DNA from 2 places in the Streptomyces sp. NPDC038200 genome. Region 1 is predicted to be linked to the other one. Evidence: riboswitches for the same ligand, from Rfam matches in the RefSeq annotation. Region 1 holds a riboswitch; the other holds the start of a gene.
The links. A riboswitch is a leader RNA that binds a small molecule or an ion and turns the genes downstream of it on or off. The one in region 1 is predicted to bind thiamine pyrophosphate.
Positions count from the first base shown of each region.

Region 2: it holds a riboswitch for thiamine pyrophosphate, as region 1 does, so the genes downstream of both, ACZ7KF_RS33690 (purine-cytosine permease family protein) here and thiO (glycine oxidase ThiO) in region 1, are expected to answer to the same signal.

Region 1 covers NZ_JBVJYH010000015.1:130,085-138,008, reverse strand. The annotation lists gene ACZ7KF_RS27690 (NAD(P)/FAD-dependent oxidoreductase) at 1-663, opposite strand, end outside; gene ACZ7KF_RS27685 (avidin-fold protein) at 696-1,046, opposite strand; TPP riboswitch at 1,099-1,211, shown strand; gene thiO (glycine oxidase ThiO) at 1,209-2,375, shown strand; gene thiS (sulfur carrier protein ThiS) at 2,372-2,584, shown strand; gene ACZ7KF_RS27670 (thiazole synthase) at 2,588-3,382, shown strand; gene pknB (Stk1 family PASTA domain-containing Ser/Thr kinase) at 3,576-5,513, shown strand; gene ACZ7KF_RS27660 (deoxyribonuclease IV) at 5,613-6,491, shown strand; gene ACZ7KF_RS27655 (DUF4396 domain-containing protein) at 6,566-7,084, shown strand; gene ACZ7KF_RS27650 (sulfite oxidase-like oxidoreductase) at 7,143-7,775, opposite strand.
Region 2 covers NZ_JBVJYH010000022.1:25,231-33,154, reverse strand. The annotation lists gene ACZ7KF_RS33700 (DoxX family protein) at 1-50, shown strand, start outside; gene ACZ7KF_RS33695 (chitinase) at 309-1,832, shown strand; TPP riboswitch at 2,050-2,145, shown strand; gene ACZ7KF_RS33690 (purine-cytosine permease family protein) at 2,135-3,535, shown strand; gene ACZ7KF_RS33685 (transglycosylase SLT domain-containing protein) at 3,558-4,076, opposite strand; gene ACZ7KF_RS33680 (hypothetical protein) at 4,595-5,365, opposite strand; gene ACZ7KF_RS33675 (anti-sigma factor antagonist) at 5,524-6,255, opposite strand; gene ACZ7KF_RS33670 (helix-turn-helix transcriptional regulator) at 6,385-6,729, shown strand; gene ACZ7KF_RS33665 (SAM-dependent methyltransferase) at 6,916-7,740, shown strand.

The DNA of each region.
Region 1 (7,924 bases):
CTCGCCGGGCTCGACGCGCTCCACGCGCGCGTGGGTGCGCAGTTCCGTGCCGCTGTCGGCGTACCACGCGGCCATGGGCGCGGCGACCTCGGCGGGCAGGGCCCCGGCGAGCGGGTGCTCGGCGGCCTCCACGACGGTCACCGCGCAGCCCGCCTCGCGGGCGGCGGTGGCGAACTCGGCGCCGATCCAGCCCGCGCCCACGACCACGATGTCGTGCTGCCGGGCGAGGACGGGCCGCAGCCGTTCGGCGTCGTCCAGGGTGCGCAGCAGATGCACTCCCGGCACGCCCTCGGTGCCGGGCAGCGTGATCGGTTCGGCGCCGGTGGCGAGGACCAGGACGTCGTAGGGCACGAGTCCCGTCTCGGTGTCCAGCTCGTGCTCGGCCGGGCGCACCCCCCGCACCTCGCAGCCGAGCCGCAGCTCGACCCCGAGGGACTCGAAGTCCACGTCGAAGGCGGAGTCCTCGGCCTTGCCGAGCAGCACCGCCTTCGACAGCGGAGGTCGGTCGTACGGCTGGTGCGGCTCGGCGCCGATGACGGTCACGGGCCCCCGGAACCCCTGTTCCCGCAGGGCGACCGCGGTCTGCACCCCGGCCATGCCCGCGCCGACGACGACCACGCGCCGCTTCTGTGACGTGCCCTCTTCCGCTGTCTGCTCGCTCACCCGATCACCATAGACAATTGACGATCCGTCAGTCAGGGGGCGTGCTCCGTGACCTCTTCCACAACGCTCGTGCCGGAGCCGGCCTGCGACTCCCACTCCCAGGTCTCCTCCAGCCGCACCCGCCCGTCCGGCAGCTCCACGACCGCGGACACGCAGTGCCCCGAGGAGGTCGTCCCGTCGGTCTTCAGCTGGACGTAGCGGAAGTCCAGCCGGTCTCCCTCGCGGCTGCCGACCAGATGGCCGCGCACGACGTCGCCGCCCGCGTACTCGGCCCAGATCTCGCCGTCCTTCTCGTGGTACGTGAACCGGGTGCGGGTGCCCACCTGACCTGGGGCTTGGTCCGCCACGGGGGCGAGGATGAGTCCGTCGAGCGAGCGGGCCATGGGGCGGGGCTCCCTTACGAGTGGCGAGGGGGGCGGGCTAGGGTGGCCACCGTACAAGCACACGCGGGAGCCCGGACGCACCGGGCTGAGAGGGAGGCTGGCGGCCTCCGACCGTACGAACCTGATCCGGGTCATGCCGGCGAAGGGAGGGGCTGGACGCCCATGTCCTCACGTACGTCCGACGTCCTCGTCGTCGGGGGCGGAATCATCGGCCTGGTCACGGCCTGGCGGGCGGCGCAGCGCGGGCTCGCCACGGCCGTGGTGGATCCCGAGCCCGGGGGCGGGGCCGCGCAGGTCGCGGCCGGGATGCTGGCCGCGGTCACCGAGCTGCACTACGGCGAGGAGACCCTGCTCGCCCTGAACCTGGAGTCGGCCCGCCGCTACCCGGCCTTCGTGGCCGAGCTGACCGAACTGACCGGCCAGGACCTCGGCTACCGCCGCTGCGGCACCCTCGCCGTCGCGCTGGACGCCGACGACCGCGCCCACCTGCGCGAACTGCACGCGCTCCAGCAGCGCTCGGGGCTCACGTCCGAGTGGCTGTCCGGGCGGGAGTGCCGCCGTCTGGAGCCGATGCTCGCACCGGGGGTGCGCGGCGGGCTGCGGGTCGACGAGGACCACCAGATCGACCCGCGCCGGCTGGCGGCGGCCCTGGTGACCGCCTGCGAGCGGTCCGGGGTGGTGTTCCACCGCGCGTGGGCGCAGCGGCTGGACGTCGCGGGGGACCGGGCCGTGGGCGTCACCACGGCGGACGGCACCGCACTGCGCGCGGAGCGGGTGGTCCTCGCCGCCGGAAGCCTGAGCGGGCGGCTCGCGGGTGTGCCGGACGAGCTGCTGCCTCCGGTGCGGCCGGTGAAGGGGCAGGTGCTGCGGCTGACCGTGCCGCGCCGGTACGCGCCGTTCCTGAGCCGGACCGTGCGGGCCGTGGTGCGCGGCAGCCAGGTCTACCTGGTGCCCCGGGAGAACGGCGAACTGGTGGTCGGCGCCACCAGCGAGGAACTGGGCTGGGACACGACGGTCACGGCCGGCGGCGTGTACGAGCTGCTGCGCGACGCCCACGAGCTGGTGCCCGGCATCACCGAGCTGCCGCTCACCGAGACCCGGGCCGGGCTGCGCCCCGGCTCCCCCGACAACGCGCCGCTACTCGGCCCGTCCGGCCTGGCCGGGCTGCTGCTGGCCACCGGGCACTACCGCAACGGGGTGCTGCTCACGCCGGTCACCGGGGACGTGCTGGCGCACACCCTGGTCACCGGTGGACTCCCCGCAGAGGCACGTCCCTTCACCCCGCGGCGCTTCGGTGCCGCCCTGGAGCAGCTGGAGCAGCCCGCATGAACCCCTCCGTCACCGTCTCCGTCAACGGCGAGCCCCGCCAGGTCGCGCCCGGCACCGCGCTGGACGCGCTGGTGCACACCCTCACCGCGGCGCCGCGCGGGGTGGCCGCCGCCGTCAACGAAACCGTCGTCCCGCGGGCGGAATGGGCGACGACCGCCCTCGCCGAGGGCGACCGGGTCGAAGTACTCACCGCCGTACAGGGAGGCTGAGCCATGGCCGACGATCCCCTGGTCCTCGGAGACCTGACCTTCTCGTCCCGGCTGATCATGGGCACGGGCGGGGCGCCGAGCCTGGAGGTGCTGGAGCGGGCGCTGGTCGCCTCCGGCACGGAACTGACGACGGTCGCGATGCGCCGGGTGGACCCCGCCGTGCACGGCTCGGTGCTGTCGGTGCTGGAGAAGCTCGGCATCCGGGTGCTGCCGAACACGGCGGGCTGCTTCACCGCCGGCGAGGCCGTGCTGACCGCCCGGCTCGCCCGGGAGGCGCTGGGCACGGACCTGGTCAAGCTGGAGGTCATCGCCGACGAGCGGACGCTGCTGCCGGACCCGGTGGAGCTGCTGGACGCGGCGGAGACCCTGGTCGACGACGGCTTCACGGTGCTGCCGTACACCAACGACGACCCCGTGCTCGCGCGGAAGCTGGAGGACGTCGGCTGCGCGGCGGTCATGCCGCTCGGTTCGCCGATCGGCTCCGGGCTGGGCATCCGCAACCCGCACAACTTCCAGCTGATCGTGGAGCACGCGCGCGTGCCGGTGATCCTGGACGCGGGGGCCGGTACGGCGTCCGACGCGGCGCTGGCGATGGAGCTGGGGTGTGCGGGGGTGATGCTGGCGTCGGCGGTGACGCGGGCGCAGGACCCGGAGCGGATGGCCGCCGCCATGCGGCTCGCGGTGGAAGGGGGCCGGCTGGCTCGGTCGGCGGGGCGGATCCCGCGGCGGTATCTCGCGGAGGCGTCGTCCCCCGCGGCGGGCCTGGCCGTGCTGGATCCCGAGCGCCCCGCGTTCTGACCCCCCGCACGCCGGAGCCGCCCCTCGCTCGCCCGGCATGCGTCGGGAACCGGCGCCGTCGGGGGGCCGAGGGGCGCGCGTGCGGGGTCGTCGCACGCGCGTGCGTGCATCGCGTCACAGGTCGGCTTCAGTCCCGCTCCGAAGCCGGTGGGCGGGGCGGTCGTGTCGGTCCTTCCTCGTAGACTCCCCTCTCGTGGATACGACCCTTCAGGACCCCCTCGTCGGGCAGGTGCTCGACGGCCGGTACCGCGTCGACGCGCGCATCGCGGCCGGCGGGATGGCCACGGTCTACCGGGCCCTGGACACCCGCCTGGACCGCGTGCTCGCCCTGAAGGTGATGCACCCGACGCTCGCGGTGGACGGTTCGTTCGTCGAGCGGTTCATCCGGGAGGCGAAGTCCGTCGCCCGGCTCGACCACCCCAATGTGGTGCAGGTCTTCGACCAGGGGACCGACGGGTCGTACGTCTACCTGGCGATGGAGTACATCGCCGGATGCACCCTGCGGGACGTGCTGCGGGAGCGGGGCGCCGTGCAGCCGCGGGCCGCACTGGACATCCTGGAGCCGGTGCTCGCCGCGCTCGGCGCCGCGCACCGGGCCGGGTTCGTACACCGCGACATGAAGCCCGAGAACGTGCTGATAGGAGACGACGGCCGGGTCAAGGTCGCCGACTTCGGGCTGGTGCGCTCCGTGGACACGGTGACCAGCACCACGGGTGCCGTGCTCGGAACCGTCTCCTATCTCGCGCCCGAGCAGATAGAGCAGGGCACCACCGACCCGCGTGTCGACGTGTACGCATGCGGAGTGGTCCTGTACGAGATGCTGACGGGCACCAAGCCGCACGCCGGTGAGTCCCCGGCCCAGGTCCTCTACAAGCACATCCACGAGGACGTGCCGCCGCCCTCGGCGCTCGTGCCGGGGCTGCCGTTCGAACTCGACGAGCTGGTGGCGTCGGCCACCGCGCGCACCCCGGACATCCGCCCGCACGACGCCGTGGCGCTGCTCGCCCGGGTGCGCGAGGCCCGGCAGACGCTGACCGAGGCGCAGCTGGACGCGCTGCCGCCGCAGGCGCTCACCGCGGACCACGACAACGCCGAGGACCGGACGAGTGTGATCCCGCGCGCGCTGACCGTGCCCCGGCCGCTGTCGGTGAACGAGGACGCGTTCGAGGGCGCCCCGGCGGACGGCATCGACCGCACCGCCCGCTTCGGCAACCCGCCCGTGCCGTCCCGCCGGCGCCCGGCACGGCCCCCGCGCGCGGTGCTGGCCGTGATCGCGGCCGTCCTGGTGGTGCTCGGCGTGGGCACCGGGATCTGGTACATCAACTCCGGCCAGTTCACCAAGGTGCCGCCGCTGCTGGCGCAGACCGAGTCGAAGGCGGAGGACCGGCTGAAGGCGGCCGGGCTCGAGGTCGGCCAGGTCAAGCACGCCTACAGCGACACCGTCGAGCGCGGCACGGTGATCGGCAGCGACCCGGCGCCCGGCGCGCGGATCCGCGACCACGACGCGGTGACGCTGACCGTGTCGCTGGGACCGGAGACGGTGAACGTGCCGAACGTGGCGGGACAGCCGCTCGCCAAGGCGCGGGCACGGCTGAAGGCGGACGGCCTGGAGCCGGGCATGGTCACCCGCGAGTTCAGCGACGACGTCGACAAGGGCTCGGTGATCCGCACGACGCCGGACGCGGGCACCAAGCGGCACGCGGGCTCGGCGATCGCGCTGGTCGTCAGCAAGGGCAGCCCGATCGACGTGCCGGACGTCACCGGCGACGACCTGGACAGCGCGAAGGAGGAGCTGACGGACGCCGGGCTGAAGGTGAAGGTGGCCACCGCGCGGGTCAACTCCGAGTTCGACAAGGGCAAGGTCGCCACGCAGAGCCCCGGTGACGGAAGCGAGGCCGCCGAGGGCGACACCGTCACGCTGACGCTGTCCAAGGGCCCGGAGATGGTCGAGGTCCCGGACGTGGTCGGGGACAGCGTGGACGACGCCCACGAGGCACTGGAGGGCGCCGGCTTCCAGGTCGACGAGGACCGCGGGCTGCTGGGGCTGTTCGGCGACACCGTGAAGGAGCAGTCGGTGGACGGCGGTGACACGGCGCCCAAGGGCTCGACGATCACGATCACCATCCGGTGACCACCATCCGGTGACCACCATCCGGTGATCACCATCCGGTGACCCGATTCACCGGGCACCGCGGTCCGGGCGCGGGGGCGGACATGACACCCTGAACGGGTGAGTCCCGTTCAGTCCTCCCTCCCCCGCAACCCGGTCGGCGGCCATGTGCCCGTGGCCGGGGGCCTGCACTCCGTCGGGCTGTCCTACGCCCGCGACCTCCAGGCGGAGACCGTGCAGGTCTTCGTCGCCAATCCGCGCGGCTGGGCGACGCCCGCCGGGAATCCGCGGCAGGACGAGGCGTTCCGCGCGGCCTGCGCCGAGGAGTCGATCCCGGCGTACGTCCACGCTCCGTATCTGATCAACTTCGGCTCGCACACCGAGGCGACCGTGGAGCGGTCGGTGGAGTCGCTGAGGCATTCGCTGCGGCGCGGACGGGAGATCGGCGCGCGGGGTGTGGTGGTGCACACCGGGAGCGCGACCGGCGGGCGGGCGCGGGAGGTGGCGTTGAAGCAGGTGCGCACGCACATGCTGCCGCTGCTGGACGAGCTGACCCACGACGACGACCCGTTCCTGCTGCTGGAGTCGACCGCCGGGCAGGGCGCCTCGCTGTGCTCGCGCACCTGGGACTTCGGACCGTACTTCGAGGCGCTGGACGCCCACCCGAAGCTGGGCGTGTGCCTGGACACCTGCCACATCTTCGCCGCCGGGCACGATCTGACCGGGCCGAGCGGCATGCACCAGACCCTCGATCTGCTGGTGGACGCCGTGGGCGAGGGCCGGCTGAAGCTGATCCACGCCAACGACTCCCAGGACGTGGTGGGCGCGCACAAGGACCGGCACGAGAACATCGGCTCCGGCCATATCGGCGAGGACCCGTTCCGGGCGCTCATGACCCACCCCGCGACCGCCGGTGTCCCGCTGGTCATCGAGACGCCCGGCGGCAAGGAGGGGCACGCGGCGGACGTGGAGCGGCTGAAGAAACTGCGCGCGGGCTGAGCCTTGGGGAATACCCCAGGGGGGTATACGGTTCCTGTCGGGTACAGGAACCGTTACCTGACATGGGGGCAGTCATGCAGCACGAGGCACACGCGGAACATTCGGCACACACCACACACGCCGCACATTCGGCACACGGACACCACCAGGCGTCCGCCGCCACCTGGACCATGGCCGCCCAGGCCACCCTGCACTGCCTCACCGGCTGCGCCATCGGCGAGGTGCTCGGCATGGTCATCGGCACGGCGCTCGGCTGGGGAAACCTGCCGACGATGATCACGGCGATCGTGCTGGCCTTCTTCTTCGGCTACTCGCTCACCCTGCGCGGGGTGCTGAAGGCGGACGTCGACCTCCGTACCGCCCTCCGGGTGGCACTGGCCGCGGACACCCTGTCCATCGCCGTGATGGAGCTGATCGACAACGGGGTGATCCTGATCTGGCCGTCGGCGATGGACGCCACGCTGGGCGACGCGCTGTTCTGGATCTCGCTCGCGGTCTCGTTCGTGATCGCCTTCACCGTGACCACGCCGGTCAACAAGTGGATGATCGGCCGGGGCAAGGGGCACGCGGTGGTGCACCGGTACCACCACTGAGCCGACCGGGAGCACAGCCCGGGCCGCACCCGGGCCCTCCCCGGCGGGAGGGGCAGGATCAGAGCTCGGGGCCTTCCCCGGGCTCTTCCTGGTAGGAGTAGCGCTGTTCCTTCCAGGGGTCGCCGATGTTGTGGTAGCCGCGCTCCTCCCAGAAGCCGCGGCGGTCGGCGGTCATGTACTCCACACCCCGGACCCACTTGGGGCCCTTCCAGGCGTACAGGTGGGGGACGACCAGGCGGACCGGGAAGCCGTGCTCGGCGGTGAGCAGCTCGCCGTCCTTGTGGGTGGCGAAGATCGCGCGGTCGGAAGCGAAGTCCGACAGGCGCAGATTCGAGCTGAAGCCGTACTCCGCCCAGACCATCACATGGGTGACGTCCGGCGCCGGCGGGGCCAGGTCCAGGATGGCGCGGGCCGGGACCCCGCCCCACTCCGCGCCGACCATGCTGAACTTCGTCACGCAGTGCAGATCGGCCACCACGGTCGCGTACGGCAGGGCCGTGAACTCCTCGTGGTTCCAGGTGAGCTTGCCGGCGCCGGCGGTGGCGCCGAAGACGCGGAACTCCCAGCGCTCGGGCCGGAACTTCGGGACGGGCCCGTAGTGCGTGACCGGCCAGCCACGCTGGAGCCGCTGACCCGGCGGAAGCTCGGACCCTGCCGCTGCCCCAGACTCTCGCTCCACCGGATGCCCCATGTATCCATCCTGACAGACCTCGGGCAGTGCCCTTGACCATCACTCGACCAAGCGGACAACTCGGGCAAGCAAGCACTTATTTACTAAGTATGCACTTACTGGACGATCTTCACCGGCAGTGCAATCATGCGGCGCAATCGACCGACACC
Region 2 (7,924 bases), on a different contig from region 1:
CCGGGCCGACCGGCCCGACGTGGCCCCGGAACACGCCGACCTCCGTGTGAGCGGACGGCCGGGCCCGCCCTTCGCGCGTCCCGCCGGCCTCGCGCCGCCGGTGCCGTGAACTGGTGGAACGTTCGCGCGTGGTCCACTGCGCCGCCGTGCGCCCTGTACAGGGAGGGGGCACCCGGGCGCCCCGAATTGGTCTAGTCCCTTCTTGGTCCAGACCATTGACCCGCCGCTGTGGCGGGCGCTATTCCAGTAGTCGGCAACACCCTGTCCGCGCACGGACATTGGCCACCCCTCGACACACCGGGACTGACATGAGACTCGTGCGTTCCTTCCGCGCGGCCCTCACCGCGGCCGCCACCACGGCGGCCGCGGTGGGCCTCGCCCTCACGGGAACCGGCACCGCCCAGGCCGCGACACCGCTGCCGAACCACGTCTTCGCCCCCTACTTCGAGGCCTGGACCGGTGAGAGCCCCGCCGCCCTGTCCGCCCAGTCGGGCGCCAAGCACCTGACGATGGCGTTTTTGCAGACCGCCTCCAAGGGCTCCTGCACGCCGTACTGGAACGGCGACACGAGCATGCCGATCGCCGCCTCGACCTTCGGCGCCGACATCAAGACGATCCAGGCCAACGGCGGCGACGTCATCCCCTCCTTCGGGGGATACACGGCCGACACCACCGGCACCGAGATCGCCGACAGCTGCACCGACGTCCAGCAGATCGCCGCCGCGTACGAGAAGGTCATCACCACCTACGACATCTCGCGGCTCGACATGGACATCGAGGTCGACTCGCTCGACAACACCGCCGCCATCGACCGCCGCAACAAGGCCATCAAGCTGGTCGAGGACTGGGCGGCGGCCAACGGGCGCAAGGTGGAGATCTCCTACACCCTGCCGACCACCACGCACGGTCCCGCCGACAACGGCGAGGCGCTGCTGCGCAACGCGGTGAGCAACGGCACCCGGGTCGACGTCGTGAACCTCATGACGTTCGACTACTACGACAACCAGGCCCACGACATGGCCAAGGACACCCAGACGGCCGCCCAGGGTCTGTACGACCTGCTCGCCGAGCTGTACCCGGGCAAGAGCCCGGCCCAGTTGTGGAACATGGTCGGCGTCACCGAGATGCCGGGCGTCGACGACTTCGGCAAGGCGGAGACCTTCACCCTGGCCAACGCCCGGACCGTGTACGACTGGGCGGTCGCCAAGGGCATCAACACCCTGTCCTTCTGGGCGCTGCAGCGCGACAACGGCGGCTGCGCGGGCGGGGCCGCCGCGGACAACTGCTCGGGCATCCAGCAGAACACGTGGGACTTCACGCACATCTTCGCGCCGTTCACCGGCACCACCACCACCCCGTCCAACGATTTCTCCGTCGCGCTCAGCCCGGCCTCCGGCTCCGTGACGGCCGGCCAGTCCGCCACGGCCACCGTGAAGACGGCCGTGACCAAGGGTGACGCGCAGAGCGTGCAGCTCAGCGTCAGCGGGGCCCCGGCGGGTGTCACCGCCTCCCTGAGCCCGACGTCCGTCACCGCGGGCGGCACCTCCACGCTCACCCTGGCCACCACCTCGGCCGCGGCCTCGGGCACCTACACGGTCACCGTGACCGGCGCGGGCGCCCCGGGCAGCCACGCGGCGACCTACTCCCTGACCATCACCGGCGGCTCCGGCAACCAGTGCACGAACGCCCCGTGGGCCAAGGACAAGGTGTACACCGGCGGCCAGCAGGTCTCGTACAAGGGCCACACCTGGAAGGCCAAGTGGTGGACGACGGGCGAGGAGCCCGGCACCACCGGCGAGTGGGGTGTCTGGCAGGACCTCGGCGCCTGCTGAACGCGAGCGGCCGGCACCGGCTCGTCGGAGACGAGACGGCCCTGACGGCCGCTCCACCGCGTGAGCAGCCGAGCAGGCACGGTCGTCCGGCACGGTGGCCGGGGCCCCTTTTTCGAGGGGCCCCGGCCATCGTTGCCCGTGAGCGCGGCCGTGCGCACACCCCTCCCTCTCCGTCCCGGCGGAAACCGGTCACCGGGCCGGGCTATTCTGGCCGGCGTACCTGGACACGGGGTGCCCCCGCGCGGGGGCTGAGATCACACCCGTTGAACCTGAACCAGTTAGGACTGGCGGAGGGATGTCGTATGTCGTTGCCGCATGCCCATGAAGAGACGGCCGTCGCCCGGGCGCGGCGCGTCTTCGACGGCCGGATGCCGACGGCCCCCGGGGATCTGCGGGTGGAGGCGCGCGGCATCACCCCGGTGCCCGAGGACGCCCGCTACGGCAGCCCCCGGCGGCTGTTCACCGTGTGGTTCGCCCCCAACCTGACGATGACCGGCGTGTTCACCGGCACCGTCGGGGCGGCCCTCGGACTGGACTTCGCCACCGCACTGCTCGCCGTGGTGCTCGGCACCCTGATCGGTGCGGTGCCCACGGCCTACCTGGGGACCTGGGGCAGCCGGACCGGGGCGGGCCAGCTGCCGCTGGCGAGGCTGGCCTTCGGGCGGGCCGTCGCTCTGCCGGGCGCCCTGCAGTGGCTGTCGTCCATCGCCTGGGACGCGCTGATCGGCCTGTTCGGCGGGGACGCGCTGGCCCAGTTGTTCGGCTGGCCGTTCTGGCTGGGGGTCCTGGTGATGCTGGCGGCCCAGGGGGCGCTGGGCGTGATCGGGTACGAGGCGATCCACCGCCTGCAGACGGTGATGACCTTCGCGCTCGGCGCCTCGCTCGTCGCGTTGGCGGTGAAGCTCGCGCACGGTGCCCAGCCCGCGACGGCCGCGACCGCGCACGGCGCGGACCGGGCGGGCGCGTTCGTGCTGACCTGCACCATCGCCCTGAGTCTCGCTCTCTCGTGGGCCCCGTACGCCAGCGACTTCAGCCGGTACCTGCCCCGGACGGCGTCCCGTCCGCGCATGTTCTGGTGCACCCTGCTCGGTGTCGGGGTGTCCTTCGTCGCGGTGCAGGCGCTCGGCCTGTGGGGCGCCGCGCAGTTCACCGACCAGACCGCCCGTGGGGTGGACCGGCTGCTCGGCGGCGGCGCGCTCGGCGCGTTCGGGCTTCTCGCGATCGCTCTCGCGGCGCTGTGCAGCAACGCCATGAACGACTACAGCGGCTCGCTGGCGCTGCAGACGGTCGGTGTGCGGCTGCCGCGGCCGGTGGCCGCCGCGCTCGCCGCGGTGCTCGGTTTCCCGCTCGTGCTGTGGATGCATGCCGCCGACACCACCGCCCGCTTCCAGAACGTGCTGCTGTTCGTCGGCTACTGGATCCCCGCGTTCGTCGCGATCGTGATCGTCGACTGGGCGGCCCGCGCGCGGGCACGCGGCGGGCGTCCGGTCGATCTGGCGGCGGAGGAGGCGGAGCCGCAGCCGTGGTGGCCGGCTCTCGCGGCGTTCGTCGCCGGTTTCGCCGTGGCCGTGCCGTTCATGAGCACCAGCCTGTACGTGGGCCCGGTCGCCCGGGCGCTGCACGGCGCCGACCTCGCCTACCCGGTGGCGTTCCTCGCGGCTCTGCTTCTCTACGTGCCGTTGCGCGTACGGCGCCGCACCTGAGCGCGCCCGGCGCGCGCATGGCTCAGTAGGCGGAGTCGACGTTGTCGATGGAGCCGTAGCGGTGCGCGGCGTAGTTGGCGGCCGCGGTGATGTTCGCGACCGGGTCGGTGATGCTGTGGGCGGTCCCGGCGACGTGGTAGGCGTTGAAGGTGGGGTCGATCACCTGGAGCAGGCCCTTGGACGGGATGCCCTTCTGCGCGTTGACGTCCCAGTTGTTCTGGGCGTTGGGGTTGCCGCCGGACTCGCGCATGATGTTGCGGTGCAGGCCCTCGTAGCTGCCGGGGATGCCCTTCTGCTTCATGATGGCCAGGGACTTCTTGATCCAGCCGTCGAGGCTGTTCGCGCCGCCGACGGCACCGGAGTCGGTGCGGCCCTCTCGCGTGGGGGCCGCGACGCTGTGGGCGCTGCGGGGGGCCTCGGCAGCGTGCGCGGCGGCCGGCATCAGGGTGAGGGAAGCAGCGGCGGCGCCGGTCGTGGCGAGGCCGGCCAGGGCGAGGGAGCGCAGGCGGGCGAGGCGGGGGGTGGCGGTGATCGCGGTCATGAGGAAGGGACTCTCCTGTGGGACGTCTTTCGAGGCGCCGGCCGGTGGTACCGGTCGCGGCCTGCAGGGCGTCGGGGTGAGGCCCTGTGCTGCACGGCGCAGGGGGCGCGTCCGGCGGTCAACGCCTGGTCGGCTCTGCGGCTTGCGGCAACGAGCAACATGGTTAGCGGCCTGCCGGGACCACGGCAAGAATGTGACGTACTACCCAGCTTCGGAGAAATGCCGGAAAATGGGCATGTGGGGACTTTCGCCGCTGTTTGCCGCAGTGCGCGTCTACGGTCTTCTTTAGGACGTGACATGGGCCCTATGGGCCGCGTCACCCGTTTCCCGGGGAACCAGCCCCCCGGGACGGCCGTCCTCGCTCCCCCGACCCGGCCGCCTGCGGCTCCCGAGCGGGCCGGGCGCTCCTGCCCGCTGCTCCCTCGCGAGGCCGTCGCGGCCTGCCACGAAGCGTCACCGGAGGCATCGGCCCGGGCCAGGGTGCCGGGGCCTCGCGGGCCTCGTGGGCCTCGCGGGCCTCAGGAGGCGAGGTGGGTGCGGTCCCCCATCACCATGACGGGGTACTGCGCCGGGTCCAGGGTGCGCAGGAGGGTCTTCATGCCGGACTCGGGGACGGTGACGCAGGCCGAGGTGCCGTCGCCGTGGTCCGTGTGGAGCCAGATCCCGCCGCCCTTCTCCACCCCGTCCGGGCGGCTCCAGTCGAACGGCGGAGCGCCCTTGAGCCGGTTGTAGTCGATGGCGATGACGTAGTCGAAGTCATGGGCGTGGGCCTGCTCCGGAGGCAGCATGGTCGCGTAGGCGTTGTCGTCGTGCCAGTACCTCAGCCGCGTCCCGGGGTCGGCGAGGGTGCCTCCCGCGTCGGTGAGCGTGAACACGCCGACGGGACTGCGCTCGTCGTCGATGCGGTGGTCCTCCGTCCAGCCCAGCCTGCCGTTGTGCGCGGGCCAGCTCGCCGTCCGCACCCACGTCGAGCCCTGCTTCTGATAGAGCACGGCGAGGCCGTCGGGGGAATCCTCGCGCTCGCCGTAGACGACCACCGCCTGCCCGGTGGCGGCCGGCACCTGGCTCCACATCCGGTCCCCGACGCCCGGAAGGCGTCTGCCCACGGCCTGACCGGGATAGGCGGACGCCGCGCCGGGTGCGCCGGAGATCTTCCGCTCGGCCACCTGGTCGCACGCCGTGGCACCGGCCAGCAGGACGCCGCAGGCAAGAGCGGTGGATATGGCATGACGCGCACCGCCGCGTCGCACCGGCCGACGGCAGGACGGGGTCACCGTGAATATCCACATGGTCAGGATCTTGTGACGAGGCGGATGCGACCCGCATCCGGACGCGGCATCCGGCCCAACTGTCCGCCGCCCGCCCACCGGTGCCGCCGCCCGCGCGGCGGGGAGCGTGCCGCGGTCCCTGCAGAGGTCCGGCGTGGGGCGGGGGTGCCGGGGGTGTTCTACTCCGCCGGGCTGCCGTGCGCCTGCACCGCGGCGGCCAGGTGGTCGGCGAGGGGCGCGGGCAGCGCCTGGCCGGCGGTGGTCCGCAGAAGGGCCTCGGCGACGAGGTGCAGTTTCGTGTTGCTGTGCTGGGACGCCGTCACCAGCACCTGCCAGGACTGCCGGGCACTGAGCCGGAAGGACGACATGAGCATGCCCCGGGCCATGTCGATCGCCGCACGGGTCTGCAGCGCCCGGTGCAGTTGCGCGTTCTCGGCCGCGAGATCGCCATCGGACGAGCCTGCCGCAGGGGCCGCCCGGGCGTGTGCGGGCTCCGGGGCGGCGGCCGGGTGCTCCTCCGGCCCCGCGGAGCCCGCCGGGAGGAGCGGGAGCGTGCCGGTGAGGGCCAGCAGGCGTTCCACCGCCGGACTCGTGGCGCGCACAACGAGGCTCTCGGCGTCCTCGCGGGCGCGACGGCGCACGCGCAGCAGCACGTTGAGGGCGGAGCAGTCACAGAATTCGACGCCCGCGACATCCAGTTCCAGACCCCCGTCGGCGTGGTCGAGCGCCTCGCGAGCCGTCTGCCGCAGCAGCCGGTCGCACTCCAGGTCCAGCTCGCCGGACACCGTCACCAGCAGGCGGCCGTCGATCACGTCGACGCTCAGGGTCACCGGTGCCGACGTCTGCGCGAACGCGGCGCCGCACTCAGGGCAGGGGACCTCGCCTGGAGGAAGATCCGTGTGATGGGACATGTCAAGCTCCCGCACTGCCGTCTTCTCGAGCACTCCCAGCATCACCTCACCGGACTTTCGCGTCAACCAAGACACGAAAAGGGATTCAGCCTTTTGAACGCACGAATCGGGGATCGTACGCTGGGGTGTATGGATCGAGCGCCGGAGTCGCATGCAGGCTGGACGTTTCTGACCAATCACTCCCGGGTGCTGGCCGCCATCGCCGAGGACCGCACCACCCGCGTCCGGGACATCGCCGCCCGCTGCCGGCTCACCGAACGGGCCGTACAGAAGATCATCGCCGACCTGGAGGAGGGCGGGTACCTGACCCATGTCCGGGAAGGCCGCTCCAATGTCTACCGCATCCCTCCCGGCACGCTCCTGCGTCATCCCGCGGACGCCCCGGCCACCGTCGCGGAGCTGCTGTCGATCCTGGTCCGCCACGAGTCCGGGCGCCCCGCGCCGTCGACCGCCGAAGAACACGACGGGCCCTGACCCGGCGGCCTCGGCCGGATCGCAGCACGGCGGGAAGCGGCGGCTGGAGCAGCGGCGCGGGGGCGCCCCGGCGCCCGATGCGGGCACGCGACCTCACCCGGGGCATCACCGGTGAACGGCCCTGCCGGCCGGGGCGGTTCTCCTACGATGGCGGCGACGCCATGCCGACGGACAGGACTGGTTCCCATGACCGATCGCACCCCCGAGGTTGATCAGTCGAAACCGAGCATCGCCCGGGTCTACGACTATCTGCTCGGCGGCAAGGACAACTACGCCGTCGACCGCGAGATCGGCGACTTCTTCCTCAGGGACCAGCCCGGTTCGGTGGCGATCGCGTTCGCCAATCGCCATGCCCTGACGCGCGCCGTGCAGGCCATGGCCCGCGGGGGCATCTCCCAGTTCGTCGACCTGGGCAGCGGCCTGCCCACCGCCGACAACGTGCATCAGGTCGCCCGGCGGCACAACGCCGCGGCGCGCGTCGTCTACGTCGACAACGATCCGGCCGTGCTCGCCCACGGCCGGGCCCTGTTGGCCGCCGACGAGGGCACCGAGGTGATCCAGGCGGACCTGCGCGAGCCGGAACGGATCCGCCACCACCGCGATGTGCGGAACCTGATCGACTTCGACGAGCCGGTCGGTGTCGTCTTCAGCGCCGTCCTGCACCATCTCAACGACGACGAGCGGCCCGCCGACCTCGTGCGCTGGTGGGTGGACCGGGTGCCGTCGAACAGCCAGGTCTACATCTCCCACTTCCGCTCCGGCGCGAACGAGGAGAGCCGTCTCGCGGAACAGAAGCTGCAAGGCACCTTCGGCCGCGGACGCTGGCGCACCGACGAGGAGATCGCCGGCCTCTTCGGTGACCTGGAGCTGCTCGAGCCGGGCCTGGTGAACTGCTCGCTGTGGCGGCCGGAGTCCGCGCCGGGCGGCCACGCCGCCGAGGCCGGCACGGGCAGGCGCGGCCTGACGGCGTGGGAGCAGCTGATCTCCTGCGCGCTGGCCCGCACACCGTGACCGGCCGGACGCCCGGGCGGGCTCGCAGGACTCTCGCGGCGCCCGGTCGCCCTTGTTACCAAGTGCGGACAGAACCGGGTGAACATCTCCGGTGCGGGCGCCCTCTCACGGGGTGCAGGAAACAGCAGATGCGGCCGGGCGCCCCCGCGGGAGCGGGTGCAGGTGCCGCGTCCTGACACTCCGT